Regions from separate parts of the Algihabitans albus genome, predicted to be linked through region 1. Evidence: predicted binding sites of a transcription regulator. Region 1 holds the regulator's gene; each other region holds the start of a gene.

Region 1 (9,879 bases):
CGAAGTCCGGCGCCGCCGACGTGCTGACGGCGCTCGGTGTGGACATCGATGCCGACATGGCTTTGGTCCAGGCCGCTCTCTTCGAAGCCGGCATCACCTTCCTGATGGCCCCACGACACCACAGCGCCACGCGCCATGTGGGGCCGGCGCGCGTGGAACTGGGCACCCGCACGATCTTCAACCTCTTGGGCCCGCTGTCTAATCCCTGCCTGGTCAAGCGGCAGCTTCTCGGCGTCTTCGACCGTCGCTGGCTGGAGCCGATTGCGGAGGTCCTTCGCGAGCTCGGTCACGAGAAGGCCTGGGTCGTTCATGGCGAAGGCGGCTTCGACGAAATGACCACGACAGGCAGAAGCTACGTCGCCGAACTGAAGGAGGGACGGATCTCGACCTTCGAGGTGACACCGGAAGATGCGGGTTTGCCGCGAGCCGGCGTCGAGGATATTCGAGGCGGCGACGCAAAGGCCAATGCGCAGGCCATCACGGCCCTGCTGGACGGCGAGCCCGGCCCCTTCAGGGATACTGTGCTGCTGACCGTTGCCGGTGCCCTGATCGTTGCGGACAAGACCGGGACCCTGACCGACGGCGTTGCCCTGGCCGCCGAGGCAATCGACCGAGGCAACGCCCGTGCGGTCCTGTCGAAGCTGGTCGAGATCACCAACAGGCCGACCCAGGAGCTTGCGCAGCCATGAGCGATGTTCTGGCCCGGATCTGTGCCGACAAGCTTGCTCACATCGAAAGATGCAAGACGGTACGCCCCCTGTCCGCACAGGAAGCGGCGGCTGCCGCCCAAGCCGAGCCGCCGCGCGGCTTCCTGGCCGCTCTCCTGGCGAAGGCCGCCGGGAACGTGCCGGCCTTGATTTGCGAAATCAAGAAAGCCTCGCCGTCGAAAGGGTTGATCCGCCCCGATTTCGAACCCGCGATCCTGGCCGAGGCCTACCTGGCGGGGGGCGCCGCCTGCCTCTCGGTCCTGACCGATGGCCCCTACTTTCAGGGCGATGATGCCGATCTGCTGGCTGCGCGCACGGCGGTCCCGCTCCCGGTCCTGCGCAAGGACTTCATGCTCGATCCCTACCAGGTGTTCGAGGCCAGGGCCCTGGGCGCGGACTGCATCCTGCTGATCATGGCGGCGCTCGGCGATGATCAGGCGGCCGAACTGGAAGCGACCGCGACGGCGCTGGGCATGGATGTGCTCGTGGAGGTGCATGACGCCGAAGAGCTTAGGCGTGCGCTGCGCCTGGCCTCACCTTTGATCGGAATCAACAACCGCAATCTCAAGACGCTCGATGTCTCGCTCGAGACCTTCGCCCTCTTGGCGGCCGAAGTACCGGATGAGCGCTTCCTGGTCGCCGAGAGCGGAATCCACACGGCCCAGGACTTGCGCTGGCTGGCCCGGCGGGGCGCCAAGGCCTTTCTGATCGGTGAATCCTTGATGCGCCAGATGGATGTCGCAGCGGCGACCCGCGCGTTGCTCGCGCCGGCGGACGCTCCGGCATGAGCGATTTCACCCACTTCGACGCCGAAGGCAAGGCCGTCATGGTCGATGTCGGTGCCAAGGCCGAGACCGAGCGCAGCGCCACCGCCAAGGGCGAGGTGGTGATGCAGCCGGACACGCTGCGGATGATACAGTCCGGCGGCGTCAAGAAAGGCGATGTGCTGTCCGTCGCCCGCCTCGCCGGCATCATGGGCGCCAAACGGACACCCGACTTGATTCCGCTCTGCCATCCACTGGCCCTCACCTCGGTCAAGGTCGATCTGCGGCTGCTGCCGGACCGAAACGCGGTCGAGATCGAGGCGACTTGTAAGCTGAAGGGGCGGACCGGGGTCGAGATGGAGGCGCTGACCGCTGTCAGCGTGGCTGCCTTGACGGTCTACGACATGTGCAAGGCCGTCGATCGCGCCATGCGTATCGAGGCCGTTCGTTTGACCGAGAAGTCGGGTGGCAAGTCCGGCACCTACCTCTCCGAGTGACAGGGGCGCCATGATCACCGTCGACGAGGCGCTGACCCGTATCCTCTCGACCTTCGACGCTCTGCCGGCGGAGACTCTGGCGGTGAATCAGACGCTCGGCCGCGTGCTGGCCTCCGACGTGATCGCGCGCGTGACGCAGCCGCCGGCTGCCGTCAGCGCCATGGACGGCTATGCCGTGCGTGCGGAAGATGTCGCGACTGTCCCGGCCCGACTCCAGGTGGTCGGACATCTGCCCGCCGGCGGCCGGTACGACTCGGCCCTGGGGTGCGGTCAGGCGGTCAGGATCTTCACCGGCGCGCCCCTGCCCGATGGGGCCGATACTATCGTCATCCAGGAGGACACGGAGCGCGACGGTGAGTCGGTGACCGTCAAGGAAGCCGCCGCCGCCGGAACCTATATCCGGCCGGCCGGACTCGACTTCCGCGCCGGCGACGTCGGCGTTTCGGCGGGCCGGGTCGTCACGGTGCGCGATCTGGGGCTGATCGCGGCGATGAACCGGCCTTGGGTTTCGGTGCACCGGCGCCCCCGCGTCGCGGTTCTGGCGACCGGCGACGAGGTGGTGATGCCGGGCGATCCGATCGGACCCAGCCAGATCGTCTCTTCCAACGGCTTGGCGCTTTGCGGGCTGGTCGAAGCCTGCGGCGGCGAGGCCATCAACCTGGGAATTGCCGCGGATTCGGCCGATTCGCTGCGCCGCCTGTCGGCCGGAGCGGCCGGGGCCGACCTGCTGGTCACCACCGGAGGGGCTTCGGTGGGCGAGCACGATCTGATCCGGTCCGTACTGGGCGAAGAGGGGTTGGAGCTGGATTTCTGGAAAATCGCCATGCGTCCGGGCAAGCCCCTCATGTTCGGAAACCTGCGAGGCACGCCGATGCTGGGGCTTCCGGGCAATCCCGTTTCCAGTCTTGTCTGCGGTCTGCTCTTCGTCCGCCCGATTCTGGATCGGCTGCAAGGGCTCGAGCGGCCGGCGCACCCGACCGAAACGGCGGTCTTGGCCGAGGACCTGGGCGCCAACGACAGGCGGCAGGATTATCTGCGCGCCACGCTCGAGGCCGGCAAAGATGGCCGTTTGCTGGCCCGCCCCTTCCCCAAACAAGACAGCTCCATGCTTGCGACTCTGGCGAGAGCCGATGCCTTGATCGTACGCGCTCCGCATGCGCCGCCGCTCCCCGCCGGACAGCTTGTGGATCTGCTCCGTTTTCCTGGAAGCCTTAGGTCAATATAGGAACTATTCCGGGAACGCTTGACGTACGAACGGAACGCGATTAGAACAAAAAGCGATTCATCTTAACGAATTACCGGCTCTTCTAAAGGGCGATCCGGCAATCCGAAGGATGATAAATCGACGTTGCGACGGACGGTGCCAGGCGCGAAGTGTTCCTCGTTCCAGACGGCTCCGCAGGGGGAGAGTCACGGGCCATGCTGACGCGTAAACAACACGAACTTCTGTTATTTCTCCATGCTCATTTGAGCGACCACGGAGTCTCTCCCTCTTTCGACGAGATGAAGGAAGCGCTCGGGCTGAAATCCAAGTCCGGGATCCATCGTCTAATCACGGGTCTGGAGGAGCGCGGCTTCATTCGCCGCCTGCCCCATCGGGCCCGCGCCATCGAGGTGGTCCGTCTTCCGGAGAACCTTGCCGGCAAGCCCGGCTTCGCCCCTAACGTGATCGAAGGCGGTCGGCGCCCGGGTCTGTCCGGCGCACGCGTCGCGAACGACAGCGAAGCCGTCAGTCTACCTCTCTATGGACGGATCGCGGCCGGCACCCCGATCGAGGCGCTGAGAGACCACTCCGCCTATGTCGACGTCCCGACGGAGCTGCTCGGTCGCGGCGAACACTACGCACTCCAAGTGGAGGGCGACTCCATGGTCGAAGCCGGGATCCTGGACGGCGATACGGTCGTGATCGAACGCAGCGATCAGGCGGAGAACGGTGCCATCGTCGTTGCCCTGGTCGACGACGGGGAAGTCACCCTCAAGCGCCTGCGCCGACGCGGCGGCGCCATCGCGCTGGAGCCGGCCAACCGCAATTACGAGCCGCGGTTGTTCCCGCCGGATCGCGTGAAGGTGCAGGGCCGCTTGATCGGCCTGCTGCGTCGCTACTAGAGCTACGCCTCTCATCGCATTGAGATATCGGATTTAGTCCGAGGGATGACGTGTCCAGGGGCGGGTGCCGCGCGTGGACCGTACCGTGTCGACCTTTAGCCCCTCTTCGTACAGCCTGACGCTATGGCCGCCGTCCCGCCAGAGGTCGAAGCGGTCGATCACTCTCGGGCCGTCGGATCCGCTGGTGAAGCAGCCTCTTGGGACCGGAAAGGGCGCGACGATCAGGTCCGCGTCTTTGCAGTCCTCCAGGAGGGCGGCGGGACTGCGTGCCAGCGCGACGGTCCAATCGTGGCGGCGGTAGATGCAACCGGCTCCGTCGCAGAGCAGCCAATTGCCTGCGGGCGGCCAGCTGGCCGCAGCCGCCTGCGCCGCGCGGCGCAGCCACTGCTCACGCACGAAGGTCTGGCGGCGGCTCTCCGACAGCGCGAGATCGCCGTCCGGACCGCGGGCGGCGATCAGGCCGCCGTCGGAGCTGATCAGCAGGTCGGGCGGAGTCCGCAGCAGAACACCGCTGAGGCCGACGGCGATGACGGCGACGCCGGCGTAGCGCCAGGCTCGGCGCCACAGACAGAGCCACAGACCGCCGAGCGTCACGGCGACGAGACCCCAGGTCGGCAAGGCCGGCAGCAACTGCACGGCGCCCGGCCAGCTTGCGGTCTCTCGCGCGATGACGATCAGGAGCCCGAGCCCCTGCCCCATCAGCCAGAGCGGCGCGGCCTCCAGCCCGAAGGGCATCGCGAGAAAGGCCAGTAGCGCCGCCGGCATCACGACGAAGGCGGTCAGGGGAACGGCGGCCAGATTGGCGGCGAGGCCGGCCCAGGCAAAGCGGTTGAAGTGATACCAGGCGTAGGTCGTGGTGGCCGCGACCGCGATCCCCGAGGAGAGAAGGAGACTGCCGAAGTAGGCTGCCGGCTTACGCCAGACGGGATCGGCGCCCTCGCGCAAGCGCGCGACATCCCGGCGGGCGCGACGCTCGGCATAGGCCTCGTAGCCTGATACCAGCGCGACGACGGCTGCGAAGGACATCTGGAACGACGCCGACAGCAGGCTCTCGGGAGCGATCAGCAAGACCACCGCCGCCGCCCAGGCCACCAGCCGCAGCGACACGGCCGAGCGGTCGAGCAGGACGCCGAGGAAGATGAGACCGACCATCAGGAAGGCGCGCTGAGTCGGGATGGTGGCGCCGGCCAGGAAGAGATAGACGAAAGCGGTCGCCAACCCCGCGACAGCAGCCCACTTCTTGATCGGATAGCGCAGGGCCACGAAGGGCCAGCAGGCCAGCAAACGGCGCAGGCCGAGATACATGCTGCCGGCGACCAGGCCGATATGCAGTCCGGAGATCGCCAGCAGGTGGGCGAGCCCCGAGTCCCGCATGGCGTCGAGCAAATCGGGCGCGATGGCGTCGCGCTTGCCGACCGTCAGGGCGACGGCCAGGGCGCCGCGTTCCCGGGGCAGGACAGCAAGGATCCGCTCGGCAATCCTTTGACGCAGGCCTTCCCAGAAGAGGCGCCAGCCCTCGAACCTGCGGGACTCCGCCAGCTGGTCCGGCGGCTGCGCGATAGGTTGGGGCGCACCCAAGCTGTAGCCGACCGCGCCGAGCCGTTCGAACCAGGCCCGCCGCGCGAAGTCGTATCCGCCGGGCGCGGCCGGTTCCGGGGGCGGCTGCAACACCGCGAGTCCACGGACCCAGTCCCCGGGCGCGAGATCGGCGGCGGCGGTGCCGGAAGAACTGATCCGAACCCGTGCAGGGGTCGCCGCGGTTTCCAGCCGGTCGACATCGAGCTGCTCCAGGGTCAGCCGCACCCGGCCCTGGCCCCGCTCCAACTTGACGACCCGACCGCTCAGTCCGACCGGTCCGAGGTCTCGCTGCAGCACCGGCGCCGCCACGGCCGCTGTCCGCCACTGAGCGGCCGCGAAACCGACCGAGAGGCTCAGTCCCCCGATTCCGAGAAGAAACAGCGCCGGCCGTCGCAGACCGAGCAGGGCTATGACAGCTGCCAGCGTCGCAGCCGCCGCCCCGAGCCAACCGGGCGGCTCGGTCGGTAGGGCGAAGTAGACGCCAATGCCCGATGCCAGGATCACGGGGAGCCAGAGGGCCCAGCGATCACGCTCTTCCAGCGCTGTCTCTTGAAGCCGGCCCAGCGAACGCAAGGCCTTGCGCGGATCGGCCCGGACCCCGACCGGACCTGCCGCGCGCTGCTGCGCCGTCATGATGCTTGGACTCGCCGTGGCAAGGTCTAAACCCTAATTGCCGAGGTCTCTCGCGAAGACTACCGCAAGCTGTGCCCTAGCTGCGAGCCTTCGGCCTTGCGATGCCAACTGTTCACGCGTTTGCCGAGGCCCTGACGCCTGTGCCGCGGTCGTGGGTGCTGGGCAGGCCGTGACCGGCTGTGTTAGAGGAGCGCCGCCTTTTCGCTTCCGCCACCATCAAAGAGCAGCGCCAAAAACCGATGACCGTCGTCACCCGCTTCGCGCCGTCGCCAACCGGCTTCCTCCACATCGGCGGCGCGCGCACCGCCCTGTTCAACTGGCTCTTCGCCCGCCATCACGGCGGTAAGTTCCTGTTGCGCATCGAAGACACCGACCGCAAGCGCTCCACGCAGGAGGCGATCGACGCCATTCTGGACGGGCTGAGCTGGCTTGAGCTGCAGTGGGATGAACCCGAGGTCTATCAGTCGAAGCGTGCCGAGCAACACCAGGCGGCGGCACATCGCCTGCTGGCTGAGGGCAAGGCCTATCGTTGCTACTGCAGCCCGGACGAACTGACAGCCATGCGCGAGGCCGCTAAGGCCGAAGGCCGGCCGATGCGTTACGACGGCACCTGGAGAGATCGCGATCCCGCCGAGGCCCCGGCGGGTGTCGCGCCGGCCGTCCGCATGAAGGCGCCGCAGACCGGCGAGACCAGCATCGACGACCTCGTCCAGGGGACCGTCACGGTCGCCAACGGTCAGTTGGACGATATGGTACTGCTTCGGGCGGACGGCACGCCGACCTACATGCTCTCGGTGGTCGTCGACGATCACGACATGGGCGTGACCCATGCGATCCGCGGCGACGATCACCTGACCAACGCCTTCCGGCAGACCCAGCTCTATCGGCTGCTTGGCTGGGAGCCGCCCGTTTTCGCCCACATCCCGCTGATTCACGGTCCCGACGGCGCCAAGCTGTCGAAGCGTCACGGCGCCCTCGGCGTCGAGGCCTATCGCGAGCTAGGCTACCTGCCCGAGGCGCTGCGCAACTATCTGCTGCGGCTCGGTTGGGGACATGGCGATGACGAGATCATCCCGACCGCACAGGCCATCGATTGGTTCGACCTGGATGGCGTCGGCCGCTCGCCCGCCCGCTTCGATCTGCAGAAGCTGGATCATCTCAACGGCCACTATCTTCGCGAGGCGGACGACGAACGCCTGGCCGATCTGGTCGCGTCCCGATTCCAGGCGGTCTCCGAAACGGGGCGGCACAGACTGGTCGCCGGCATGCAAGGCCTGAAAGCGCGCGTGAAGACAGTTGCCGAGCTCTCTGAAATGGCTGAATTTTATCTGCGAGATCGCCCTTTGGCTCTGAACGACAAGGCGGCAAAGCTGCTTGCTGGGGATGCGCCGGCCATTCTGTCGAAGCTGCATGCGGAGCTGCAGAGCTGCAACGACTGGACGGCAGAGGCCCTGGAGAGCCTGGTGCGGCAATTCGCGGAGGCTCAGGGCGTGAAACTCGGTGCCGCGGCTCAGCCGCTTCGCGCCGCTCTGACGGGATCGAATGTTTCGCCGCCGGTCTTCGAGGTCATGCAGGTTCTGGGCCGTCAGGAAAGCCTCGATCGGATTGCCGATAGAGCCGCATAAACCTGCGCTAACCTCCTAATTAAAAAGAAAAGCTTACCGTGTTTGCCTTGCTCGGGGCTTGCCCTTATGCTGCGTCGCAACGAACGAGCCGGGCGCGGCCTCATTAAAGTGCCGCCAGGCCTCAGCGCGAGGATCAAGCGAATGACCAATGGCTCCGCGACGGCTGCCAAGAGCGCCGACACCCAGACGGTAACGCTCACAGACAATGCGACCGGAAAGTCCTGGGAGCTCCCAGTGATCAAGGGCACCACGGGGCCCGATGTCGTCGACATTCGCAAGTACTACGCGGATACGGGCATGTTTACCTACGATCCGGGATTCACCTCGACGGCCTCCTGCGATTCGGCGATCACCTTCATCGACGGTGACGAAGGCGTGCTGATGCACCGCGGCTACCGGATCGAGGATCTCGCCTCCAACTGTACCTTTATGGAGGTCTGCTATCTGCTGCTGCACGGCGAACTGCCGACTGCGGAGCAGCTCGCCAAGTTCGATCACGACATCACCTATCACACCATGCTGCACGAGCAGATGGTCAACTTCTATCGCGGTTTCCGGCGGGATTCGCACCCGATGGCGATCATGGTCGGGGTCGTGGGCGCTCTTTCCGCCTTCTATCACGACTCGACCGATATCACCGATCCGTACCAGCGGATGGTGGCGCAGCATCGGCTGATCGCGAAGATGCCGACGATTGCGGCCTGGGCCTACAAGTATTCGATTGGGCAGCCCTTCGTCTATCCGCGCAACGATCTGAAGTACTCGGAGAATTTTCTTCAGATGGCCTTCGCGGTTCCGGCGGAGCCCTACAAGGTCAACCCGGTTCTGGCTCGGGCCATGGACCGCATCTTCATCCTGCATGCCGATCACGAGCAGAATGCGTCGACCTCGACGGTCCGTATTGCCGGCTCTTCGGGCGCCAATCCCTTCGCCTGCATCGCCGCCGGGATCGCCAGTCTCTGGGGGCCGGCCCACGGCGGCGCCAATGAGGCGGTTTTGCAGATGCTGCAGGAGATCGGGACCAAGGACCGCATTCCCGAATTCCTCGCGCGCGCCAAGGACAAAAACGATCCTTTCCGCCTGATGGGCTTCGGCCATCGCGTTTACAAGAACTACGATCCTCGCGCGAAGGTCATGCAGCAGTCCTGCCACGAAGTGCTGGACGAACTGGGCAAACGCGACGAGCCGTTGCTCGCTCTGGCCATGGAACTGGAGCGGATCGCACTGGAAGATCCCTACTTCGCGGAGAAGAAACTCTTCCCGAACGTCGACTTCTATTCGGGCATCATTCTCCAGGCGATGGGCTTCCCGACCAGCATGTTCACGGTTCTGTTCGCCCTGGCGCGCACGGTCGGGTGGGTTGCCCAATGGACCGAGATGATCGAGGACCCGGGCCATCGCATCAGCCGGCCGCGGCAGCTCTACACCGGCTACACGGAGCGGGAATTCGTTCCCTGCGATCAGCGCTAGAGACGAGCGGTTTTTAGCTCTGAAGGGGCGTGCGGTTGTCCACGCGCCCCTTTCGCGTTCGGGAGCGGATCGATCGAGGCCCGATCGCAAAGCGATTCAGCCAGATCGCGATCTGATTTAGGCTGCTTCCATGACGCAGGATTGGCTTGCCGACGACACCGAAATCGAGCGCCGTCTCCGGTCGCGCCTGTGGGAACTGGAACGTCTCAGCCAAGATAGCGGCGAGTCGCGGGCGGCCGTGGAGTTGGACCAGACCCGGGTCGGACGGCTGAGCCGCATGGACGCCTTGCAAGGTCAGGCTATGGCGCAGGCCACCGAGGCCAGACGGCAGCAGGAGATCCGGCGTCTGGAGGCGGCCCTGCAGCGTCTTGCAGATGGCGAATACGGTGCCTGCACAGTCTGCGGGGAGGAAATCGCGCCGAAGCGCCTTGGGTTGGACCCAGCCACGCCGAGCTGCGTGGACTGCGCGGCCGGTTAGTCTCGCGGCGTGTGCCGGCCC
Region 2 (9,879 bases), on a different contig from region 1:
ACTGGTTGTCGGACTGTTTCTCGGGACCGTCGCGCGCCTGCTGATGAGTGCGCTGGTGATCGGCGGCATGATCATCGCTTTCTCCACCTCCATGGCCAACGCCTTGGTCATGGACCCTTCCTCGGCGCAGCAGGGCTCGATCACCGGGTCCTTCCTCAATCTCATCGCGCTGCTGCTGATTTTCGCCCTCGATCTGCATCACCTGCTCTTCACGGCGATAATCGATTCCTACATGCTTTTTCCGCCGGGCGAGCCCCTGCCGATCGGCGACCTGTCCGACGTCATAGCCAGGGTGCTGGCCCATGCCTTCCTGCTGGCCTGTCAGATCGCCGCGCCCTTTATCGTAGTCGCCGGAATCTTCAATCTCGGCCTCGGTCTCCTGGCGCGCCTGATGCCGCAGATGCAGATCTTCTTCGTGGCCATGCCCTTGCAGATCGCGATGGGTCTGGTGGTCATGGCTTTTGCCTTGCCGGTCATGATGGGTGTGTTCATCACCGGCTTCGAGTCGACCGTGACCGATCTGCTGCTGCCATGATGGAGAGGAGGAGCTTTTAGATCATGGCCGACGAAGGCGAAGACGACTCCCAAAAAACCGAAGACCCGACCCCGAAACGGCTGCGCGAATCGCGCGAGAAGGGTGAGGTCGCGAAGTCGCAGGAACTGGGCCACTGGTTCATGATCCTGGCTTTCGCCTCCATCGCTGGCGTGTTCGGTCCGTGGCTGGCGGAGTCGATTTCGCAGTCCCTGGTCGTCGTCGTCGAGCGTCCGCATCTGATCGACCTGTCGGAAGACGGCAGTCGGCAGATCGTGATCGACATTCTGGTCAACCTCGGTCTGGCCTTGCTCCCGGTGGTCCTGGTGGTCCTGGTCGCCGCCTTGGGCGGCAGCGTGTTGCAGACCGGTTTGCTGTTCTCGGTCGAGTCGCTGAAGCCGAAGCTCTCGAAAATCTCCTTGATCGAGGGCTTCAAGCGGCAGTTCTCCAGCCGTTCGCTCATGGAGTTCGCGAAGGGGATCCTGAAGATCTCTTTGGTGGCCGGCGTTGTCGTCATGGCGATCTGGCCGAAGCGAGACCGGCTGAACGAACTGGCGCAGATGGAAATGAAGGTCCTGCTGGAGGTCTTGCAGGAAACGGCGCTGATCGTCCTGATCGCCGTGCTGGCCATGATGACGGTGATCGCGGCCATCGACTTCACCTTCCAGCGCTACCAGCACATCAAGAAGCTGCGGATGACGCGCCAGGAGGTCAAGGACGAGTTCAAACAGACCGAAGGCGACCCGATGGTGAAGGCGCGTCTGCGCCAGATCCGGCAGGAGCGCGCGCGGGGTCGTATGATGGCCGCTGTGCCGACGGCTGATGTCGTGATCACGAACCCGACCCACTATGCCATTGCACTGAAGTACGAGATGGAGGCCATGACGGCGCCGAAGGTCGTCGCGAAGGGCATCGATCACCTAGCGCTCCGCATCCGCGAGGTCGCCGAGGAGAACGACATTCCCTTGGTCGAGAACAGACCTTTGGCGCGGGCGTTGCATGACTCCGTCGACCTGGATCAAGAAGTACCGCCGGAGCACTACAAGGCCGTGGCCCAGGTTATCGGCTACGTCATGCGGCTGAAGGGCAAGGGTCGGAGGTGAGACCCGAAAAACCCATGGATTCTCTGACTAAGCTTTGTGCCGCCGGGGCGTACGGTGGCTGTGATACCGTTGTCGCGAGCGGTGTTGCGACTCCGCTGCAGCGACTGTTCGGAGGGTTTGGGACAGTGGAATGGAAACGCTGTTGATCTGGCAGGCCGTCGCCGGTTTGGCCGTATCGGCTGCCCTGGTCGCCGGTGTCTTCCTTTGGCGCTGCCGGGAAGCCCAGATGCGGTTGCGGGCTTTGCTCGATACGTTACCCGAGCCGCATCAACTGCTCGATGCGCAAGGCCGCATCCTGCAGGCCAATGCGTCCTGCGCAGATTTCTGCGACGGGCGGCTGCGTCCGCTCGATGCCGTTCTGGCCGATCGTCTGGCCGTGACGCCCACCAGGCTGGGGGGTGACAGCGAGAGCAGTGCCGAGGCTTTGGCGCGGCTGGCAACGAACGCGCGTAACGGCGCCGGCGGGACGGCGGAGTTGAGACTGCGGGGAACAGCGAGCAAGCCCGAGGAGGTTTGGGTCGAGGTCAGCGTCTGGCCGGCCGGAATGCCTCGCGGCGCGCTGCTTTGGCAGGTCTCCGACATCACCACGCGCCGTCAGATGGAGAGCACTATCCAGGCCGAGCAACGGCGTCTGGTCGACCTGTTCGAGCGCGCGCCGATCGGTTTCTATTCGGTGGACGGGCAGGGCCGTTTCCGCTTCGTCAATCAAACCCTCGCCGAGTGGCTCGGCCGCACGGCCGAAGATCTGGTCGCCGGCGCGGCCTTGCATGACGTCCTGGCGGAGCCGCCGCGGCCGGAGACGCCTGCCTACGCTCCGGTGGCGGAAGCCGACGACCAGATCGAAGTGAAACTGCGTGGTTGCGACGGAGAGGTCTTCGATGCGCTGATCGTTCAGGCCGTTGCGGCTGATGAGGAGGAAGGCGGTGCGCTTCGCACGCGTTCGGTGGTGCGTCACCTGACGCGTGAGCGTGCGGCTGCGGAGGCTCTCGCCGACTCGGAACGCCGCTTCAAACGCTTCTTCGACGAGGCGCCGATCGCCATTGTCGAGCTCGACCGCGGCGGACGGCTGCGCGAGTGCAATCCAGCCTTCGAAACCCTGCTCGGCCTCAAGGGCCAGGATGTTATCGGCCAGCCCCTCGGCCGTTGGGTCGCGGAGGACGAGCGCACGCTTCTTCGCGAGACGCTGGTGGCCAGCAGCACGGGGCCCGGTCAGTCCGCTGATCTGCGTTTGCGCGGCGTCCGCGAACTGCTTTGCACGCTCTCCGTGAGCGTGATCGATGACGGCGCAGGCAAGCCGGGCGGTTTCGTCTGTCACCTGCTCGACACCACGGAGCAGAAGGCTCTGGAGGTGCAGTTCGCCCAGTCGCAGAAGATGCAGGCCGTCGGCCAGCTCGCGGGCGGTATCGCGCACGACTTCAACAACCTGCTGACCGCGATGATCGGATTCTCCGATCTCTTGCTGCTGCGCCACCGGCCTGGCGATCAATCCTTCGCCGACATCATGCAGATCAAACAGAATGCCAACCGGGCCGCCAATCTGGTCCGGCAACTGCTCGCCTTCTCGCGTCAGCAGACGCTGCAGCCGCGGATGCTCAACGTCACCGATATTCTGGCGGAACTCAGTCACCTGTTGCGCCGGTTGATCGGCGAAACGATCGAGTTGGATATGGTCCATGGCCGCGATCTCGGGCAGGTTCGCGCCGACCAAGGCCAGTTGGAGCAGGTCATCATCAACCTTGCCGTCAACGCCAGGGACGCGATGTCCGGCGGCGGCCGCCTGATCATCCGGACCTACAACGCAGCCTTCGAGACGCCGCAGAGGCGCAAGGGAGAGGAGGTCGCAGCCGGCGACTACGTCGTGATCGAGGTCAGCGACAGCGGCTGCGGCATCTCGCAGGCAAATCTGGACCGGATCTTCGATCCCTTCTTCTCGACCAAGGAGGTCGGGGAGGGAACCGGCCTGGGACTGTCCACCGTCTACGGTATCGTCAAGCAAACCGGCGGTTTCATTGTCGTCGATTCCGAACTCGATACAGGCACGACCTTCACCATCTACCTGCCGCGTCATCTGCGTCGGGGCGAGCCGGTCGTCGAACCGGAAGTTCGCGACGCACGCGACCTCACGGGTATCGGCAGCGTCCTTTTGGTCGAGGACGAGGACGCCGTGCGGTCTTTCTCGGCGCGAGCGCTACGCAACAAAGGGTACGAGGTTCACGAGGCGCGTTCGGGGGAGGCGGCATTGGATATGCTGCGCAACGATGGCAATCTCGCCGAGCTCGATCTGCTCGTCACCGATGTGGTGATGCCGCGCCTCGACGGCCCGAGCCTGGTTCGCGAAGTCCGCCAGGACCGTCCCAAGCTGAAGGTGATTTTCATCTCCGGCTATGCCGAAGACAGCTTCCGCCAGCGTGTGGGGGAAGAGGAGGGGATTCACTTCCTGCCGAAGCCCTTCACGCTTAAGCAACTGGCGGGAAAGGTGAAGGAGGTCATGGGCGAGGGCAGCGCCTGACGCCTATGGTTTGCCACATCACGCTTGCCGCATCGGGCCTGCCGTATCTCCGCCGCTGACCGTTGTGGCTTCGCCCCGCTTTCCGGCTTTTTTCCAGTCCCAAGTTTGTTCCGCACTTCTCGTCGGCCGTTCACTCGGTTAACGGGCAGTGTGAGGGAGGCAAAATAAACGCGGGATAGTGCCGATGGGATTGCTTGCGTCAGGCTACCAGAAGGCGAAACGCCGGTTGCGGGATGGTTGGATGACGCATCGGCTCGACCCGATCGCGCGACGGGTCCAGCAGCAGCGTCTGACCTATCTGGCGACCTCCAAGCTCTACAGCCTGACGAGGCAGATCGATCGGCTGAACCGTGAAGGCGTAGCCGGTGACCTCTATGAATTCGGGATCGCACTTGGAGGATCCTCGATCATCATGGCCAGCAAGATGCAGAACCGTCATTACCACGGGTTCGACGTCTTCGGGACGATACCGCCGCCCTCCGAACAGGACGAGCGCGACAGCCATGAACGTTACGCCGTGATCGAGGCGGGCCGGTCCAAGGGGATCGAGGGCGACGACTACTACGGCTATGTCGACGATCTCTACGACCGGGTGGTCCGGAACTTCGCTGATTGCGGACTGGCCGTCGACGGCGAAAGGATCGCGCTTCACAAAGGCCTGTTCGAGGACACGCTGACTTTGGCGCCGGGAACCCGGATCGCGCTCGCTCACGTCGATTGCGATTGGTACGAACCGGTCAAGTTCTGTCTGGAACAGATCGCCGATCATATGTCCCTCGAGGGCGCCATCATCATCGACGATTTCAACGACTATCAGGGCTGCCGCAAGGCGACCTGCGATTTCCTGGCGAGCGACTCCCGCTTCCTGCTGCAGACGGAACGGCCGCATGCGATCCTGATCCGGCGCGCGGAGAGGGAGGGCTAGAGCCACAGCCGCTGGCGAGAGTTCAGTGTCGCCGGCGATCTTCGCCTTGAGCCCGACCGCGTCCCTATTCTTGCCCGGCGTGGTCGACCGCTTCGCGATCCGAGTCGTGGAGGCCGGTGCCTTGGCCGTCTTTTCCGCCCTAATTCAATGATCCAGGCTTGAGCGAGTTTTGTTCTCTTTTCGGGCTTGTTTTCCGTTGCCAAAAAAGAACAAGACAGGTACATTTGCGCTCCGATTGCGACGCCTGAGCCGGCGTGGGATAAGGGAGTGGACGCGATGAGCCAGACGGCTTTGCGATTGATCGACGGGGACAAGGTGGACAAAACGAAAGCACTGGATCAGGCCCTTAGCCAGATCGAACGGGCCTTTGGCAAAGGGTCCGTGATGAAGCTGGGCCAGCGCGACGTGGTCGATATCGCGACCATTTCTACCGGTTCGCTCGGTCTTGATATCGGGCTCGGTATCGGCGGTGTTCCGCGCGGACGCATTGTCGAGATCTATGGCCCGGAATCGTCCGGCAAGACAACGCTGGCGCTGCACATCGCCGCTGAAGCGCAGAAGGCCGGCGGAACCGCTGCCTTCATCGATGCCGAGCACGCGTTGGATCCGAGCTACGCTACGAAGCTGGGCGTTGATATCGACGAACTGCTGATCAGCCAGCCCGATGCCGGTGAGCAGGCTTTGGAAATCGCCGACACACTGGTTCGCTCCGGCGCAGTCGACGTGCTGGTGATCGATTCCGTTGCCGCACTGGTGCCCCGGGCCGAACTCGAGGGCGAGATGGGCGATCAGATGCCGGGCTTGCAGGCACGGCTGATGAGTCAGGCCTTGCGTAAGCTGACGTCCTCGATTTCGAAGTCGCATACCCTGGTCATTTTCATTAACCAGATCCGTATGAAGATCGGCGTCATGTTCGGGAGCCCGGAGACGACGTCGGGCGGTAATGCGCTGAAGTTCTACGCTTCGGTGCGCCTCGATATACGGCGAATCGGTGCGATCAAGGACCGCGACACCGTCGTCGGCAACCAGACGCGCGTAAAGGTGGTCAAGAACAAGCTGGCTCCGCCGTTCCGTGTCGTCGAATTCGATATCATGTACGGGCAGGGGATCTCCAAGACGGGTGAACTGCTCGATCTTGGGGTACAGGCCGGCGTGGTGGAGAAGTCGGGTGCTTGGTTCTCGGCCGATGGCCAAAGGATTGGTCAGGGCCGCGAGAACGCCAAGACCTTCCTCAAGGAAAACCCTGAGATCGCGAATAAGATCGAGCGCGCGGTTCGGGCCAATGCCGGTCTGGTGGCTGACGCCATGCTCGAAGGGCCCGATGAGCCAAGCCCGGGCGCCCCGACGGAGAGCTCGGCCCCAGAAAGCTGACGGTTTCCTGAAGCTGACGGTTTCCTGAAGCCGGCGGTTTCCGAAAGTTGACGACCCAATAGCAGTACGAAACCGCATCCCCTCGAAGTTGGATGAGCCTCGAGGGGATGCGTGCTTCCGGCCTCGGCCGGAGCGGCTCTGCACTCCGACCCGTCCGTTTGTCAGCGGATATCGGAGATCAGCCCGTCAGGCCATTGAAGGCGGCAGTGAAGCCGAGCAGAGAGATCCTTGCGCGGATCGGCTGCTGACGCGGGTCGAAAAAGGTGACGTTGATCTGCGTGCCGGCCCGCAACTGGCTTACGCGGGTCTGGTCGAGAACCAGTTCCACCCGACACTGGTCCGGCGGCTGCAGACAGCGGGCGTAGGGCACCGAGAGCTGCTCGCCGCCGTCGATCTGAATGCTCACCCCGTCCGCCAACCAAACTCCGAGCGGGAGGTTGAGCAGCAGTCCCGGATTGCCGTCCGGCAGCAGGATGATGGCAGCCTGCATGACCACCTGGCCCTGCTCGTTGCCGACGTTCTGCAGCATGCGGCAGCTCCTGGTCCCGTCCTCCAGTTGGATGCAGGCCAGTGTCCAGTCTTGAAACGTTTCGGTTTCCGGCTGTGGCTGTTGTTGCTGGTCTTGCGTCTGCGCCTGAGCGAACCCCACGGCAACAAAAGCAAAAAGAAGCGACGCCAGGGCGAAGACTCTGCCGAGGCGTCGGCGTGTATGACGATGCGACTGCATAATCGGCACTCTAATCTCCCTCGGTGACGACTTAAAGACCGCTGCTAAAGAGAAGACGAGAGTCTTGCCTCCAGCTTGGCTGCGGCTCCTATCCCTATCTCAGCCGAAGGGCGGCAGTCACCTCTGCAGTCACCCGCAGCCTGCATCTGTGGACAGTCCTCCGTGCGGAAGCTACAACCCGGAGTCGCCAACCGCCCGCCGACGGCCTCCCGGCCGCAAGTTTGGAAATCTTCTAGCTTGCTGGCCAAGCCCTTTGAACCCAAGTAGATGCCATGACCAGTACGAACGATATACGCAAGGCTTTTCTCGACTACTTTGCCGGCCAGGGTCACGAGGCGCTCGCCTCCTCGCCGCTGGTGCCGCGCAATGACCCGACCTTGATGTTCGCCAATGCGGGCATGGTTCAGTTCAAGAACGTCTTCACGGGTCAGGAAACCCGGCCTTACAGCCGTGCGGTCACCTCACAGAAGTGTGTCCGCGCCGGCGGTAAGCACAACGACCTTGACAACGTGGGCTATACGGCGCGGCACCATACCTTTTTCGAGATGCTGGGGAACTTCTCGTTCGGCGACTACTTCAAGGATGTCGCGATCGAGCTTGCCTGGAATCTGGTGACCAAAGAATTCGGCCTGCCGAGCGAACGGCTCCTGGTGACTGTCTTCTCGGAGGATGAAGAGGCCTTCGATCTGTGGCGCAAGATCGCCGGTTTGCCCGACTCCCGGATCATCCGCATTTCGACCAGCGATAACTTCTGGTCCATGGGTGAGACGGGGCCCTGCGGTCCCTGCTCCGAAATCTTCTTCGATCATGGCGAGGGGATTCCCGGCGGTCCGCCGGGCAGCCCGGATGAAGACGGGGACCGCTTCATCGAGATCTGGAACCTGGTCTTCATGCAGTACGAGCAGGTCGCCGCCGACCAACGGATCGACCTGCCGCGTCCTTCGATCGACACCGGGATGGGTTTGGAGCGTATTGCCGCGGTCCTGCAGGGAAAGCACGACAACTACGACATCGACCTGATGCGCCGGCTGATCCTGGCTTCGGCCGAGGCAACCGGGGTTCATGCCGATGGACCCCAGGCTGTCTCCCACCGCGTGATCGCCGATCATCTGCGGGCCAGCGCCTTTCTGATCGCCGACGGCGTGCTGCCCTCCAACGAAGGCCGGGGCTACGTCTTGCGCCGGATCATGCGCCGCGGCATGCGGCATGCGCACATGCTGGGCGCCCGCGAGCCTCTGCTGCACCGGTTGGTGCCCGAGCTGGTCGCCGAGATGGGGGCTGCTTTTCCGGAGTTGGGCCGCGCCCAGGCCTTGATCGGCGAGACGCTGAAGCTGGAGGAGAACCGCTTCAAGGATACCCTCGACCGCGGCCTGAAGCTGCTGGAGGAGGAAACCGGCAAGCTGGACGGCGCAGCCGCTCTGTCCGGCGAAGTCGCCTTCAAGCTCTACGACACCTACGGCTTTCCCCTGGACCTCACTCAGGACATTCTGCGCGGCCAGGATCGCAAGCTCGATGTCGCGGGATACGACGCGGCCATGGCGCGTCAGCGCGCACAGGCCAAGAAATCCTGGGCGGGCTCCGGCGAGGCGGCGACCGAAACCCTATGGCTCGATTTGCGCGACCGGCTCGGAGCCACCGAGTTCCTGGGCTACGATACCGAGGTGGCCGAGGGTGTGGTTTCCGCCCTGATCGTCGAGGGCGCGGAAGTGGAGCAGGCCGAGGTCGGAACGGCGGTCCAGGTCGTGCTCAACCAGACGCCCTTCTATGGCGAGAGTGGCGGCCAGATGGGCGATAGCGGCGTTCTCTTCGCCGCCGCGGAGGGCGGCAGCGGCGGCCTCGAGGTGGCGATTGCCGATACCCAGAAGCGCGCCGCGGATCTGCATGTCCATCTCGGAGAGGTCACCCGCGGTACCCTCAAGCTCGGTCAGGCGCTGGAACTGCGGGTCGACGGCGCACGCCGCGCCCAGTTGCGGGCGCATCACTCCGCCACTCACCTGCTGCACGAGGCGCTACGACGGCGGCTTGGCGACCATGTCACGCAGAAGGGCTCGCTGGTCGCCCCCGACCGTCTGCGCTTCGATATCAGCCAGCCGAAACCTCTCTCGCCGGAGGACATCCAAACCGTCGAGCAGGCGGTGAATGCGCGTGTACGGGCCAATGCAGAGGTCCTGACCCGCTACATGACGCCCGACGAGGCGATCGAGGCGGGCGCGCTTGCATTGTTCGGCGAAAAATACGGGGACGAGGTCCGGGTCGTCTCGATGGGCGGGCTCGACGAGCTGGAGCAGGATAACCGACAGTTCTCCACGGAACTTTGCGGTGGCACCCATGTCCATCGCACCGGCGATATCGGCTTCTTCAAGATCGTTGGCGAGTCCGCCCTCTCGTCCGGCGTCCGCCGCCTCGAGGCCGTGGCGGGGGAGGCGGCCTTGGTCTGGGCCGAGCGCCAGGAGAGCTTGCTCGGCGAAGCTTCGGCCGCGCTGAAGGTGGCACCCGGCGAGCTGCCGAAGCGCATCGCCGGCCTGCTCGAGGAACGTCGCAAGCTCGAACGCGAGTTGGCCGAGACCCGGCGCAAGCTGGCGACCGGAGACGGTGCCGCAGCAGCGCTGGACGTTCGCGAGATCGGCGGCGTCAAGCTGATCACCCGCGTTCTGGAGGACGTGCCGCCGAAGGATCTCAAGCCCATGGCCGACGATCTGAAGAAGCAGGTCG
Region 3 (9,879 bases), on a different contig from region 1:
GCGGGTCGCTGACGGTGACGTTGACGTGTTCCAGGGTGGCGTTCTGCATCGGTCCGTTCCTCCGGTTGAAGTCAACTCAGCTCTTGATTTGCGAACGATAATTCCTCAACTTAACTTGAGATCAAGGAATTTTGCGGACGTGTCATGGAGGCGGAAATGCGGGCGGATGACCGGCTATCGATCGGCGATCTGGCCCGCCGGACCGGTCTGTCGGTGTCGGCGATTCGGTTCTACGAGACAAGGGGACTGGTGACACCGATGCGCAACGCCGGCGGACAGCGGCGGTTTCTCCGGGCGGACGTGCGGCGGCTGTCGTTCGTGCTGATCGCCCAACAGCTCGGCTTCTCGATCGACCAGATCCACCGGCAACTCAACCGCTTGCCGGAGGGGCGCACGCCGACGGCCAAGGATTGGGCGCGGATCAGCCGCTCGTTCCGCCAGGAACTGGACGAACGGATCGATGCTCTGACTCGACTGCGCGACAACCTCGACGGTTGCATCGGTTGCGGCTGCCTGTCCTTGCGGAAATGCGCCCTGTACAATCCACTCGACCGCGCCGGCCGCCGAGGCTCGGGTCCCCGATACCTGATGGGCGACGACTGGAATCCCGACGCGGCCTAGGTTAGCGCGGCGCGGAACCAAATCGAGTCCTCAGAGATAGCGCGACGGAGCCCTGTAGCTGCTGGCCTGTCCAACCAAGCTGCGCGGGCCAGCGAGCCAACCTTCGGCGGCGTCGCGGCCAAGATCGCGCAGGTAGGTCAGAAAGCGCCAGTCGGCGTTGAGCCGGCTGGAGGCGCTCAATTGGCCGAGCACCTGGGGCTCGGCGATGCCGTGCAGGCGCACCTCGGGATGGGTGGCGGCCAGCCATTCCAGCTCGGCCAGCAGGCCGCCCGCCCCCGACAAGCTGTTGAGACGGTCGAAGATCTCTTGCGGACTGGTCAGCGTACCCGGCTGCTCGAGCCCGTCCAGTTCGACCAGCAGCAGATCGTCCGGTGCCGTCTCGTCCGCGAGCAAGGGGCGCAAAGGAGGGTTGGCCAGATAGGCGCCATCCCAATAGGGCTCCCCCTCGATTTCGACCGCCTTGTTGAGGAACGGCAGGCAAGTCGAAGCGATCACGGCGTCCAGGGTGATCTGACGTGGTCCGAAGACCCGAATCCGCCCGCGGCGCACGTTGGTGGCAGCGATGTGTACCTGCACTTCGGCGCAGTCCCGAACGATCGCAAAATCGATGGTCTGGCGCAGCACCTCGCGCAGGGGATTGAGATCGAAAGCCTTGAACTGATAGGGCGAAAACAGTCGGCTGAGGGTGTCCATCCAACGGTAGCCAGGCGAAAAGTCGAGGCCACCCGGCCGCAACAGGCGGTCGATGGGGCTCGGCTGCAGGGGCGAGAATGCCGCTAGCGCCGCCGTACGCTCCCAAACCTCGGCCAGCTTGCCGCGGGCACCGGCACGGCCGCCCTCGGCGAAGCCTTGAGCCAAGGCGACCGCATTGACCGCCCCGGCGCTGGCACCGCTGACTCTGGGGAAGCTGAGGCTTTCCTCTTCCAACAGGCGATCCAGCACGCCCCAGGCAAAGGCGCCGTAGGCACCGCCGCCAGGCAGAGCCAGACCGAGCGGCGTTACAGCGGCGGCCGGACGCTCCTCGAGGATGACGGTCGTGCCTGCCCGCCGGCTTCCGTTACGCGGCATCCGGTGTATGCTCCATCCAGCTTTCGAAGAAACCCCGCGCCCATGTCGCATTGCACATCGGCGTGTGGCAAGCCGAATGAAGGAGCAGACCCGGATGTCCCAGGCCGAGACTCTCGTCACCGACACAGCAACCGGGCCAGCCCGGCCAACCCCCGAGGGCGCGGCCGACGACTCACTGCTGCTGCGACGCGAGGGACCGGTCGCCACGATCATCCTGAATCGCCCGGAACGCCGCAACGCGCTGAACCACGCCGCCTGGACACGCTTGGGCGCAACAGTGACGGCGCTGAATGCGGATACCGACCTGCGCTGCATCGTGGTGCGCGGCGCGGGCGGCGAAGCCTTTGCGGCCGGCGCCGACATCTCCGAATTCGAGGAACGACGCCACGACGCTGCCTCGGCCCGCAGCTACGCCGATAACATGCATGCTGCGCTGGAAGGGCTTATGCACTCGCCCCACAGCACTCTGGCGGCGATCGAAGGCGCTTGCGTCGGCGGCGGGCTGGAACTGGCGCTCTGCTGCGACCTGCGCCTCTGCGCCGAGGGCAGCCGTTTCGGCATCCCGATCGCCCGCCTGGGCCATGTGTTGCCCTGGGAGGGTATGATTCCGCTGGTTCAGCTCTCCAGCCGCGCCGTCGCGTTGGAGCTGCTGCTGGAAGGCCGAATCTTCGAGGCTGAGGAAGCTTACGTGAAAGGCTTGGTCAATCGGGTGGTGACCCCAGAGGCTTTCGAAGCGGAGGTCGCGGCAACGACCAAACGCCTCGCCGCCGCGGCACCTCTGGCCGCCCGGGCGCACAAGCTGCACGCGGCCCGCGCACTCGACCCGCAGCCCTTGAGCGAAGCGGAATATGCCAGCGCCTTCGCGGTCTGCGACAGTGCCGACTACCGCGAGGGCGTCGAGGCTTTCCTGGAGAAGCGCAAACCGGTTTTTCGCGGGAAGTGACGAGTCACGGGGAGTGCTGGAGAAGCGTCCCGACGACCCCTTTCAAACACCTTCCTAAGCCGGCTCGCCGTCGGGACCTTCCGAACCGCGGCGGTACTTGAAGACTCCATCGCCCTGACCAATCAGCTTGCCGGCCTCGTCCCGCACCTCGCAGCTGGAGAAGAACAGGCTGCGTCCTCCTCCGGTCTTACGGCCGGTGGCGGTTACGATTCGGCCTTCCAGGCCCGGCGCAATGAACTGGCAGGTGAGCTGCAGGGTCAAGGCGCGGCGCACGCGCCCCGGCGTTGGACAATAGCAGCCGCTGTAGCCGCTGGCCGTATCGATCAATGTGGTCAGCGCTCCGCCATGCATTACGCCGCTGCGGTTCATATGCCGACCGTCGAGCGTCAACTGAACCTGTGCCTCCGTCTCGCTCCAATAGATCAGGCGGTAACCGACAAGATCGGCAAATCCATTGGTTTCGATAGGGTCGAGAGGAAGATTTTGGAGGTCGCTGGTAAGATCGGTCATGACCGGCAAGCTGCCGTGCAGACCTGCGCTTGTCCAGATCTTGCGGAGATCTCGCCCAATTGACCGCGGTGCGGGCTTGACCTGGCGCGGGGATCGGAATAGAACAAAAAGGCAACAAGAACACTACAAGAACATCTGCCGTGCAACGCCCACCCTCTGACGGACTGCGGATCATGACCGTCGCGACTCTCGATCCTAAAAGCCGCCCTGTGCAAGATCAAACAGATCATGGCCAGGCAGACCAAAGCCAGACAAGCCACGGTCTGGCAGGCCGCCGCCATCGTCTGGAGAAACTACGCCACCGGATCCGGGTTCTGGAGCGGGGAAACACCGGACCATCGCACAGGGTGGCGCCTCTCGGCGTGGCAGCCTTGGACGAGCGGCTGCCGGGCGGTGGGCTGGCGACGACCGGACTGCACGAGATCCTGCCTGCCCGCAGGGAATGGGACGAGGGCGCCGCCTTGGGCTTCGCACTGGTCTTGCTCGGTCGGCTGACCGCCCGGCGCGACGGAGCGATCCTCTGGGCGACCCGGCAGGCCGATCTCTACGCCCCGACGCTGAGCGATTTCGGTGTCGCCGCCGAACGGCTTTTGCTGACGCGTACGGGCGGCGATGGGGAAACGCTCTGGGCTCTCGAGGAAGGATTGCGCTGCCCCGATCTGGCCGCCGTGGTCGGCGAAGTCAGCGAGCTTGATGCAACGGCCGCACGTCGCCTGCAATTGGCTGCCGAGATGATCCAGCGTCCTTGCCTGCTGCTGCAACGCCAGCGTTTGGCGCCGCGCCGCGCCACCGCGGCCAGCCCCGCCCTGACCCGCTGGCGGGTCGAAGCACGGGCTGGCGATCCAAGCCTGCCGAAGGGTCTGGTCGGCAACCCGGTCTGGCGCGTCGAGCTGCTGCGCTGCCGCGGCGGGCAGCCCGCCGTCTTCGAAGTGGAGTGGGACCATGCGACGAGTGATTTCGCTTTGGCTGCCGAGCTTTGCGATTCAACGACGGCAACGTTTGGCTACGGCGCCTGAACGAAACAGCGAGCCGACACAGCCCTTCGTCCTGACCCTGCGCGATGGCCCGCGCATTCTTTTGGCTGCGGTCGACAGCGCCGCGGCCCAAACGGGAGCGGCACCGGGTCAGACCCTGGCAGAGGCCCGTGCGCTCTGTCCGATACTGCGGAGCGAAGCACTCGATCCAGAGGCCGACCGCGCCGCGCTCGACAAGCTGACCGATTGGTGTAGCCGCTACAGCCCTTGGGTCGCGCTGACATCCGCGAGCGAGCCGTGTGGGGCTGCCGGGCTTTGGCTCGACATCACCGGTTGCGCCCACCTCTTCGACGGCGAGGAGACCTTGTCGGCAGAGCTGGTGGCGCGGCTTGCGCGCTTCGGCCTGACAGGACGCATTGGATTGGCCGACACAGCGGGCGCAGCCTGGGCCGTCGCCCGCTACGCCACCGAAGCGGCGCGGCCGGTCCGCCGCATCGCGCCCGGCGAACAGACCCAGGTCTTGGTTTCGCTACCGGTCGCGGCCTTGCGTCTTCCGGCCGCAGAAGCGGAACTGCTGCGCCGGCTCGGTCTCTCGCGGATCGGCGATCTTCTCGACCTGCCCCCAGCCGCTTTGGAACCGCGCGTGGGACCGGAAGTGGCGCGCCGCCTGCGTCAAGCGCTCGGCACGCTGGACGAGCCGATCTCGCCCAAAACGCCGGTGCCGCCGCAGATCGAGCGTCTGAACTTCGGAGAGCCGGTCGGCACAGCCGAGGACGTCGCCCGTGCGGTCGAGACTCTGCTCGGTCGGCTCTGTGCAAAACTGGAGAAGGATCAGTCGGGCGGCCGTCGTTTCGGGCTGACCGCCTATCGGGTCGACGGCAGCCTCGCCCGCCTGACCGTCGGCACCGCCCGACCCCTGCGAGATACGGCTCATCTCAAACGTCTTTTCGCCGGCAAGCTGGAGGCTCTCGATCCGGGGTACGGTGTCGAGGCACTGGTCCTGGCCGCCGAAACTCTGGAGCCGCTGACCGCTCTACAGATGACGCTGGACGCCAGCCGGACGCAGAGCGATGCGAAGAGTCCAGCCTCCACCAGGGCCGCTGCCCGGCACGACCTCGGTCGCTTGGTGGACCGCCTGGGCGGTCGCTTCGGTTTCGAGCGGGTGCACCGCCTGGCTCCGCGCGAAAGCCACCTGCCGGAGCGCTGCGTCGCCCCCAGCCCTGCCCTGCCCCACCGACCGAACCTCCGAAACCGCCTTTCCGATTCCTCCGCACAGCGCTCAAGTGAGTCTCGGCGCTCTGGCGGCTGGCCGGAACGCCCCCCCAGACCGACCCGGTTGCTGACACGGCCGGAGCCGATCGAAGCGATTGCCGCCTGGCCAGACGCACCGCCGGCCCAGTTCCGTTGGCGGCGCCTGCTGCACCGTGTCGCGCGGGCCGAAGGTCCAGAACGCCTCAGCCGGGAATGGTGGCTGCCGCAGGATGCCGGTGCAGCGGAGCGCGACTACTTCCGCGTCGAAGACGAAGACGGCCGCCGTTACTGGCTCTACCGCGAAGACAGCCGCTGGTTCCTGCACGGTCTCTTCGCGTGAGGCAGACGACCGAAGAGACCGCGGCGGACCCGTGGCACAGCAATCGGCTTCCGCCTCTTTACCCAAACGTCGCAACCAGAGTCTCGGGAGCGTAATGCGGCGAGTGGCGCACCCTGCCTATGCCGAGCTGGTTGCGGCGACCAACTTCTCCTTTCTACGGGCCGGCTCGCATCCCGAGGAACTGGTAACCGCGGCCAAGGCGTTGGGACTGGCGGCGCTCGGCATCGCCGACCGCAACTCCCTGGCCGGGGTGGTACGCGCCCATACGGCGGCCGAGGAAGCGGAGCTACCGTTGCTGGTGGGATCGCGCCTGGTGCCGCGCGACGGCCCGGAGGTGATCTGCTATCCCAAAGATCGCCCTGCTTACGGACGCCTCTGCAAGCTGCTGACCCTCGGCAAACGCCGCGCCGCCAAGGGCGAGTGCGATCTGAGCTTCGCGGAAATCGTCGCGTTCCTTCCGGACCAGGTCGCCATCCTGCTGTCGCCCGACAGGCCTGACGCCGTCTTCGAAGCTCACCTTGGCGCGTTGGTTCGGGCCGCGCCCGGCGACGTCTATCTGGGTGCAAGCTGGCGCCATCGCGGCGACGACGCGCGCCGTCTCACCCGGCTGGCGGAGATCGCCGCGCGCTGCGCCGCACCACTGGTCGCGGTGGGCGAAGTGCTGCTGCATCACCCTGCACGCAAGCCCCTGCTGGACACCCTCACCTGCATCCGCGAAGGCGTGACGATCGATACCGCCGGCTGGAGACTGGAGGCGAACGCGGAGCGCCACCTGAAGTCCGCCGAAGACATGGCGCGGCTTTTCTCTGCTTGGCCCGAGGCCCTGTCGCGCACACTCGAGATCGCCGGCAAGTGCCGCTTCAAGCTGGACGAACTGACTTACGAGTACCCAATCGAAAAAGGCCAGCGGGGCCGCACGCCGCAGCAGGAACTGGAGCATCTCACCTGGGAAGGCGCGGCGGAGCGCTATCCGCAGGGCCTTCCGCAAAAGGTCCGCACTGCCGTAACCTACGAGTTGAACCTGATCGCAGGGCTGAACTACGCCGCCTACTTCCTGACCGTCTACGATCTGGTGCGCTTCGCACGCAGCCAAAAGATTCTCTGCCAAGGCCGCGGCTCGGCAGCCAACTCGGCCGTCTGCTACTGCCTCGGCATCACCTCCGTCGACCCGGCGAAGATCGAGCTTCTGTTCGAACGCTTCGTCTCCGCCGAGCGCGGCGAGCCGCCCGACATCGACGTCGATTTCGAGCATGAACGGCGCGAGGAGGTGATCCAGTACGTCTACGCGAAGTACGGGCGCGACCGTGCCGGCCTGGCGGCAACGGTGATCTGCTATCGCAGCCGCGGCGCCGTACGTGAGGTCGGCAAGGCGCTCGGCCTGTCGGAGGACACCGTGACCGCACTCGCCGGCTCGATCTGGGGCTGGTCGAGCGAGGGGGTGGAAGAAGCTCAGGTGCGCGAACTGGGCCTCGACCCGGAGTCGCCTCGGCTGGCCCTGGTCCTCGAACTCACCCGCGAGCTGATCGGCTTTCCCCGACATCTCTCCCAGCATGTCGGCGGCTTCGTCATGACGCGCGGCCCGCTCGACGAGGTGGTGCCGATCGAGAACGCGGCGATGGCGGACCGGACGGTCATCGAGTGGGACAAGGACGACCTGGAATCTCTTGGCCTGCTCAAGGTCGATGTGCTGGCGCTCGGCATGCTGACGTGCCTGCGCAAGGGTTTCGCCCTGCTGCAGCGCCACTATGGCCGGATGCTGGATCTCGCCGAAGTGCCGCAGGACGATCCGGCGGTCTATGACATGCTCAGCGATGCGGATTCTTTGGGCGTGTTCCAGGTGGAGTCGCGCGCGCAGATGAACATGCTGCCGCGGCTGCGGCCCAAGATTTTCTACGACCTGGTGATCCAGGTTGCGATCGTGCGACCCGGCCCGATCCAGGGCGACATGGTTCATCCCTATCTACGGCGGCGCAAAGGCGAAGAACCTGTCGAGTTTCCGTCGCAGGAGCTGGCGGAGGTGCTGGAACGAACCCTGGGTGTCCCCTTGTTCCAGGAGCAGGCGATGAAGATCGCCATCGTCGCGGCGGGCTTCACGCCGAGCGAAGCCGATCGGCTCCGTCGTGCCATGGCAACCTTCCGCAAGCTCGGCATCATCCACGAGTTTCGCGGCAAGCTGATCGACGGCATGACCAAGAACGGCTACGACCGCGGCTTCGCGGAACGCTGCTTCAAGCAGATCGAGGGGTTCGGCACCTACGGCTTCCCGGAAAGCCATGCCGCCAGCTTCGCCCAGCTGGTCTACGTCTCGGCCTGGATGAAGTGCCACTACCCGGCGGTCTTCGCCTGCGCACTGCTGAACAGCCAGCCGATGGGTTTCTATGCGCCGGCGCAGATCGTCCGGGATGCACGCGACCACGGGGTCGAAGTGCTGGAACCCGACGTCAATGCCTCCGACTGGGACTGCACGCTGGAGCCGGCGCGTGCCGGCCCGGGCATGGCCTTGCGGTTGGGCCTGCGGCAGATCAAGGGCCTGTCCCCCGCCGAGGCCGAGCGCCTGGTCGCGCGCCGCGGCAACGGCTACCCGGATCCACTGAGTCTCTGGCGCAAGGGCGAGGTCGGCGCGAGGGCCTTGGAAGCGCTGGCCCGCGCCGACGCCTTCCGCTCCATGGGCCTCGACCGGCGCGAAGCGCTTTGGGCGGTCAAAGGGTTGCCCAAGGCCGATCCGCTTCCGCTCTTCGCCGCCATGAACGAAGAGGAGCGCGGACCGGATCCCGAGGTTCGCCTGCCGAAGCTGAGCGAGAGCGAGCACGTCGTCCAGGACTACGCCAGTCTGCGGCTCTCCCTGAAAGCGCATCCTCTGGTCTTCCTGCGCGACGAACTGACGGCGGAAGGCTATGGCAACACGGCGGCACTGCACCAGGCCGCCGACGGACAGCGTCTCTCGGTCGCCGGCCTGGTGCTGGTGCGGCAGCGCCCCGGCAGCGCCAAGGGCGTGATCTTCATCACCCTGGAGGACGAAACCGGCATCGCCAACCTGGTGGTCTGGCCGGATGTCTTCCAGCGCTTTCGCGCAACGGTGCTCAAAGCCTCGCTGCTCGGCGTGACCGGGAAGGTGCAACGGACCGGCAAGGTGATCCACCTGGTCGCCGAAACCCTGGTGGATCAGACGGAGCGGCTGGCGACCCTGGAGGTACGACCGCGCAACTTGATCGCCACGCTGATGCCGGCAGCCGGCAGCCAGGGCAGTGCCGAAACCGGCACGGACCCGACCGGAGTTATCTTTCAACGCGCCATCACCAGCGTCGACGAGGTCAAACATCCGATCCCGGAACAGCGCAAACCGAAACGGTTGAAGCTCCAGCAAAGCCGGGATTTTCATTGATGCAAATCGGCTGACTTCGGATCTTCAGTCGCCCTGTCGACGCAATCACCGGCGCGCTTCATCGGCGCCAGCCGCGCCTCACACGGAGGGTACGGCGATACCTCCAAAACGAGCGGGGGAAAGGGTGGCCTCCGTGAGTCCGGACTCTCCGAAATCCTGCGGCAATCGCCCAGTGAGCATCAATGTTGCGGCGGCGCGTCCAAGCGCGGGCGACATCATGATCCCGTAGCCGCCCAAGCCGGCCAACCAGAAGAAGGACGGCAAGCCGGCGTCGAAACCTATCGCCGGGACACCGTCGGTGACGAAGGACCTAAGGCCGGCCCAACTGTGTTCTATGCGGTTCAGCTTGACCAGAGTGCAGCGCTCGAGCCAGTCGGCGATCAAAGCGACGTCCAGTTCCTCCGGCTGTACGTCTTGCGGCGTGACAGGAGTCTCATCTCCAAGCGAAGCCATGATCCGCCCCGCTTCCGGTTTCAGATAGGCCTGAGACCCAGCCGCATCGACAGCTGGCATATCTCTCACATCCATGCCCGGCGGTGCATCGACGACGATTGCGGTCCGCCGCTTCGGAACCAAGCCGATAGGAGTTGCACCCGCGAGACTACCGATCTCGTCCGCCCAGGCCCCGGCGGCGTTGACGAGGACTGCGCCGCTCGTGACGGAACTGCCTGCGGTTACGCGCCAATACCCGTTTTGCCAGGACAGAGCCCGTGCCCGCGCATGACAGACCAACGTACCGCCGCGTGCCTTGAAGCCACGCAGATACCCTTGATGCAAGGCGGCGACGTCG

What was found. The regulator LexA, encoded in region 1, represses DNA repair genes until DNA is damaged. The targets are predictions, from matches to a motif close to ATGTTCTANTTTGGTTC.
Region 2: a site for LexA is predicted at 5,277-5,293, ahead of recA (recombinase RecA). Genes of this name have one in related genera too.
Region 3: a site for LexA is predicted at 3,261-3,277, ahead of DBZ32_RS22030 (ImuA family protein). Genes of this name have one in related genera too.

Annotation. Positions count from the first base shown of each region.
Region 1 covers NZ_QXNY01000002.1:389,293-399,171, forward strand. Annotated here, with positions in the region: gene trpD (anthranilate phosphoribosyltransferase) at 1-689, shown strand, start outside; gene trpC (indole-3-glycerol phosphate synthase TrpC) at 686-1,495, shown strand; gene moaC (cyclic pyranopterin monophosphate synthase MoaC) at 1,492-1,968, shown strand; gene DBZ32_RS03445 (molybdopterin molybdotransferase MoeA) at 1,979-3,193, shown strand; gene lexA (transcriptional repressor LexA) at 3,388-4,074, shown strand; gene DBZ32_RS03455 (ComEC/Rec2 family competence protein) at 4,108-6,285, opposite strand; gene gltX (glutamate--tRNA ligase) at 6,525-7,910, shown strand; gene gltA (citrate synthase) at 8,052-9,380, shown strand; gene DBZ32_RS03470 (TraR/DksA family transcriptional regulator) at 9,511-9,858, shown strand; gene lpxB (lipid-A-disaccharide synthase) at 9,855-9,879, opposite strand, start outside.
Region 2 covers NZ_QXNY01000005.1:257,860-267,738, forward strand. Annotated here, with positions in the region: gene fliR (flagellar biosynthetic protein FliR) at 1-535, shown strand, start outside; gene flhB (flagellar biosynthesis protein FlhB) at 559-1,635, shown strand; gene DBZ32_RS15275 (PAS domain-containing hybrid sensor histidine kinase/response regulator) at 1,766-4,144, shown strand; gene DBZ32_RS15280 (TylF/MycF/NovP-related O-methyltransferase) at 4,386-5,069, shown strand; gene DBZ32_RS22670 (hypothetical protein) at 5,095-5,220, shown strand; gene recA (recombinase RecA) at 5,346-6,440, shown strand; gene DBZ32_RS22675 (invasion associated locus B family protein) at 6,619-7,167, opposite strand; gene alaS (alanine--tRNA ligase) at 7,440-9,879, shown strand, end outside.
Region 3 covers NZ_QXNY01000003.1:84,124-94,002, forward strand. Annotated here, with positions in the region: gene DBZ32_RS07160 (VOC family protein) at 1-49, opposite strand, end outside; gene soxR (redox-sensitive transcriptional activator SoxR) at 157-621, shown strand; gene DBZ32_RS07170 (patatin-like phospholipase family protein) at 652-1,689, opposite strand; gene DBZ32_RS07175 (enoyl-CoA hydratase-related protein) at 1,784-2,632, shown strand; gene DBZ32_RS07180 (PaaI family thioesterase) at 2,687-3,142, opposite strand; gene DBZ32_RS22030 (ImuA family protein) at 3,505-4,158, shown strand; gene DBZ32_RS07190 (Y-family DNA polymerase) at 4,085-5,707, shown strand; gene DBZ32_RS07195 (error-prone DNA polymerase) at 5,802-9,089, shown strand; gene DBZ32_RS07200 (NAD(P)/FAD-dependent oxidoreductase) at 9,168-9,879, opposite strand, start outside.